2 regions of the Halomonas tibetensis genome follow, and region 2 is predicted to be linked to the other one. Evidence: riboswitches for the same ligand, from Rfam matches in the RefSeq annotation. Region 2 holds a riboswitch; the other holds the start of a gene.
The links. A riboswitch is a leader RNA that binds a small molecule or an ion and turns the genes downstream of it on or off. The one in region 2 is predicted to bind thiamine pyrophosphate.

Region 1: another riboswitch for thiamine pyrophosphate. It lies ahead of tenA (thiaminase II); the one in region 2 lies ahead of thiM (hydroxyethylthiazole kinase).

What each region holds. Positions count from the first base shown of each region.
Region 1 is NZ_JBHRSQ010000013.1:22,349-24,545, reverse strand. It holds gene ACFODV_RS10515 (CDP-alcohol phosphatidyltransferase family protein) at 1-697, shown strand, start outside; TPP riboswitch at 772-906, shown strand; gene tenA (thiaminase II) at 984-1,652, shown strand; gene thiC (phosphomethylpyrimidine synthase ThiC) at 1,722-2,197, shown strand, end outside.
Region 2 is NZ_JBHRSQ010000009.1:343,867-346,063, reverse strand. It holds gene ACFODV_RS07870 (hypothetical protein) at 298-576, shown strand; TPP riboswitch at 650-752, shown strand; gene thiM (hydroxyethylthiazole kinase) at 791-1,612, shown strand; gene thiE (thiamine phosphate synthase) at 1,602-2,197, shown strand, end outside.

The sequences.
Region 1 (2,197 bases), on a different contig from region 2:
GGAGCTGGGCCTGGGCGGCATCGTCCTGCTGGCGATGGTGGTCGCGCTGGGGCTATTGACCACCGAAGCGGATGTGGGTGCCTTCTCCCAGGTGGCACCGCTCGCCGTGGCCACTTACCTGGGCATGGCGGTTCTGCTATGGCGCCCCCTGATGCGCCGACCGCATTCACAGAGCGGGCTGGGCGCGGCCAATCGCGTCACCCTGGCGCGGGGTGTGCTGGTAGCCCTGATGGCCGGCACCCTGGCCGACCCGGCTCTGCTGGCCGCCCATGGGGAGTGGCTCTTCGCCCTGGCCCTGGTTGCCCTGGCCCTGGACGGCGTGGACGGCTGGGTAGCCCGACGCACCGCCAGCGCCAGCGCCGTGGGGGCGCGCTTCGACATGGAACTCGACGCCTTCTTCATCCTGGTGCTCTGCCTCGCACTCCTGGTGCTGGATCGCGTCGGGCCCTGGGTACTGGCCATCGGCATCATGCGCTATGCCTTCGTGGCGGCGAGCTGGCGCTGGCACTGGCTCGCGGACGACCTCCCCGAGAGCTTCCGACGCAAGGCCGTCTGCGTATGGCAGGTCGCGGCGCTGATGCTCGCCCTGCTGCCGGCCACGCCCGACAACCTGCCGAGTTGGCTCGCCGCCACCGCCCTGGCGGGGCTTGCCGGCTCCTTCGCCGTGGATGTCCGTTGGCTCTACCGCCACCGGTGAGTGGTGGCTCGCGCCGACACAGCCCGGAGCGGCATCCGTCGGTAGCAACTTTCTACCGGTATGCTAGGCTTGCCTGACGCTTGACGGGGTGCCGGTAATTCCGGCTGAGATGGCGCAGGGGTCTCTCCAGAAATGGACCGTACCCGAGCACTGGTCCCGTTGAACCTGATCCGGTTAGTACCGGCGTAGGAATCAAGCGGTGGCCAGAACAGCACTTACTCCCCCTCCCGGCCCCTCTTCTCTTCCACGCCCACGCTCCGGATCGTCAACCGACATCGGAGGCAAGATGGGCTACCGCTTCAGCGATCTTACTCACGCCTGCCAGGACGATTGGCGCGCCTACATCGAGCACGAGTTCGTGCGCGGCCTGGGCGATGGCACCCTGGACGAGGGCGCCTTTCGTCACTACCTGAAGCAGGACTACCTGTTCCTGATCCACTTCGCCCGCGCCTACGCGCTGGCCGCCTACAAGAGCCGCACCCTGGCCGACCTGCGCCAGGCCTTTGATGGCCTCAAGGCCATCGTCGACCTGGAGCTCGGCCTTCACGTGGGCTACTGCCAGGAATGGGGCATCTCCGAGGCCGACCTCGTCGCCCTGCCCGAGGCCCGCGCCACCATGGCCTATACACGCTACGTGCTCGACACCGGCAACCGCGGCGACCTGCTCGACCTGCACGTGGCCCTGGCCCCCTGCCTGGTGGGCTACGGCGTGATCGCCGACTGGATCAACGCCCGACCGTCGACCCTGCGCGGCAGCGCCAACTCCTATGACGCCTGGATCGCCATGTACGAAAGCGAGGAGTTCCAGGCCGCCCGGCGCGCCGAGGAGGCCTGGCTCGATGCCCGCTTGGCCGATGTCACCCCGGCGCGCTTTGCGGAGCTCTGCACGGTATTTCGCGATGCCACGCGCCTGGAGATCGACTTCTGGCGGATGGGGCTCGACCGGGCCCTTTAACGCCACACGACTCTCCACAACAAAAGCCATAACAAAAGCCATAACAAAAGCCACAACAAGGAAAGTCCCATGAGCAAGACCGCCCACTTCCTCGCCGAGACCGCCCGGGTCGACGCCGCCGCCATCCAACCGCTGCCCGGCTCACGCAAGGTCTATCTCGAGGGGTCGCGCCCCGATATCCGCGTGCCCTTCCGCGAGATCTCGCTGTCGCCGACGAAGACCTCTGGCATGGGCCCGGATGAGCAGAACCCGCCGCTGCTGGTCTACGACACCTCCGGCCCCTACAGCGACCCGAGTGCCGAGATCGACCTGCGCCGCGGCTTGCCCGAGCTGCGCCGCCACTGGATCGAGGCGCGCGGCGATACCGAATTCCTGGATGGCCCCACCAGCGAGTTCGGCCAGCGCCGCGCCAAGGACCCGACCCTGGCCCAGCTGCGTTTCGATCTGACCCGCACGCCGCGGCGCGCCAGGGAAGGGAAGAACGTCACCCAGCTCCACTACGCCCGCCAGGGAATCATCACCCCGGAGATGGAATTTATCGCCAT
Region 2 (2,197 bases):
CTTTCGCGTGGAGAGCGAGGTCCGCCAGGACGCTATGGACCTGACGGCTAACTGCCACGCCCCGGAGGCGGAAGCCCCCGGGGCGTTGATCACGCAGCAATAGAAGCGTGATAGCGCCTGCAACACCTCGCGGGAGATATCAGGGGCCGGGCGGCGTACCTCCTCAAGCTCGTTCATACCGTAAGCGCAGGCCTCAAAGGCGCCCGTCACATTCCGGTCATATCACCTTAAGCAATCCTTAAGGAAAGGGCGACATAGTCAGAGGCTGATAACCGGACCCCAACGCGAGGCGACGCCATGACCTATAGCCCGATAACGATACTCGATGACACGCTCATCACTGAGAACCGTGCCATCGTACCGCTGCTGCTCATCGGCCTGGCGCTGCTGGCCTTGGGCGTGCTGGTCGCCGGCTGGGAGCCCATCGAGCTGCCTCTGGGGCTCGCCGCCCTGGGCATGGCGGCCCTGGCGCTGCTGCGCCCCGAGCGCTGGCAACAGGAGGAGGCCCGCAAGAGCCTCGACAGCCTGCTGCTGGCCAGCCTGATCACTCTTTCGGGCTTCCATTTGATGGCGTGAGCCTCGCATCTTGAGCGCTTCGCCAGTGGCGTTGCCCAGCCTTTACAGTCCTGCCTGGGACGTGGATAGTGTGGCCTGACGACAGGGGCGTCGCGGAAGTGAGTTGCCGCGGCTGAGAGGTACCCTTTGAACCTGACCCGGATAATGCCGGCGTAGGGAGTCGTGCAGTTCCGGCCCTGGCGCCAGCCTGCACCTCTCGCGCCCGGGAGGCCGCATGTCCCATACGATTTTCCCTTCGATCGACCCCGCTGCGCACCTGGCCCGGGTGCGTGAGCACGCTCCGCTGATTCATAACATCACCAACCTGGTGGCCATGAACACCATGGCCAACGTGCTGCTCGCCATCGGCGCCTCGCCGGCCATGGTGCATGCCCGCGAGGAGGCCGCCGAGTTCACCGCCATCGCCGACGCCCTGACGGTCAATATCGGCACCCTCTCGCCCCACTGGGTAGAGGCGATGATCGAAGCCGCAGAAGCGGCTCGCCTGATGGGCAAGCCCTGGGTGCTGGACCCGGTGGCGGTGGGCGCCACCGCCTACCGGCGCGAGACCGGGGCGCGATTGCTGGAGCGTCTGCCCACGGTCATTCGCGGCAACGCCTCGGAGATCATCGCCCTGGAGGCCCGCGGTGCCGGCGGGCGCGGCGTCGACAGCAACGACCCGGCAGAAGCCGCCGAGCAGGCCGCCATTCGTCTGGCCCGCCGAATCGGCTGCGTCGTGGCCGTCACCGGCGAGGTAGACCTCGTCACTGACGGTCGCCGCCTGGCGTACGTGCACGGTGGCCACCCGCTGATGCCGAGAGTCACCACTCTGGGCTGCTCGCTCACCGGTGTGGTGGCCGCCTTCCTGGTCGGCGCCGAGGATTCCTTCGAGGCCACCGTGGCGGCCCTGGCCTGCTACGCCACGGCCGGGGAACTCGCCGGCGAGAGTGCACGGGGCCCCGGGAGCTTCGCTGTGGCCTTCCTGGACGCCCTGTATGCCCTGGATAACGAAACCCTGAGAGGCCGCCTGCGGCTGGAGTTGACCGATGCGACTTGATCTATCCCTGTATCTCGTCACCGACCCGGACCTGTGCGCCAAGTATGGCCTGGTGGAGACCGTGGTCGCCGCGGTGCGCGGCGGGGTGACGGTGGTGCAACTTCGCGACAAGCACGCCAGTGATGGCGAGATGATCGACCAGGCCCGCCGCCTCAAGGCGACGCTTGCCGGCAGCGGCGTGCCGCTGATCATCAACGATCGCCTGGCGGTGGCGGTGGAAAGCGGCGCCGATGGCCTGCATATCGGCCAGGACGACGGCGACGTGGCCGCCGCCCGCGCGGCGCTGGGGGAGGGGGCGCTGCTCGGCCTCTCGGTGCAGACCCCGGCACAGCTCGCCCGGGTGGATCTCGAACGCCTCGACTATCTGGGGCTAGGGCCGGTGTTCGCCACACCCAGCAAACATGACCACGCAGAACCGCTGGGCTTCGAGGGCCTGGCTGCCCTGGTGGCGGCCAGTGCCTCGCCGACGGTGGCCATCGGCGGGCTCAAGGCCGAGCACGTCGCCGCGGTGCGAGAGGCCGGCGCCGGAGGCCTGGCGGTGATCTCGGCGATCTGCGGCCGCCCCGATCCTGAAGCCGCCGCACG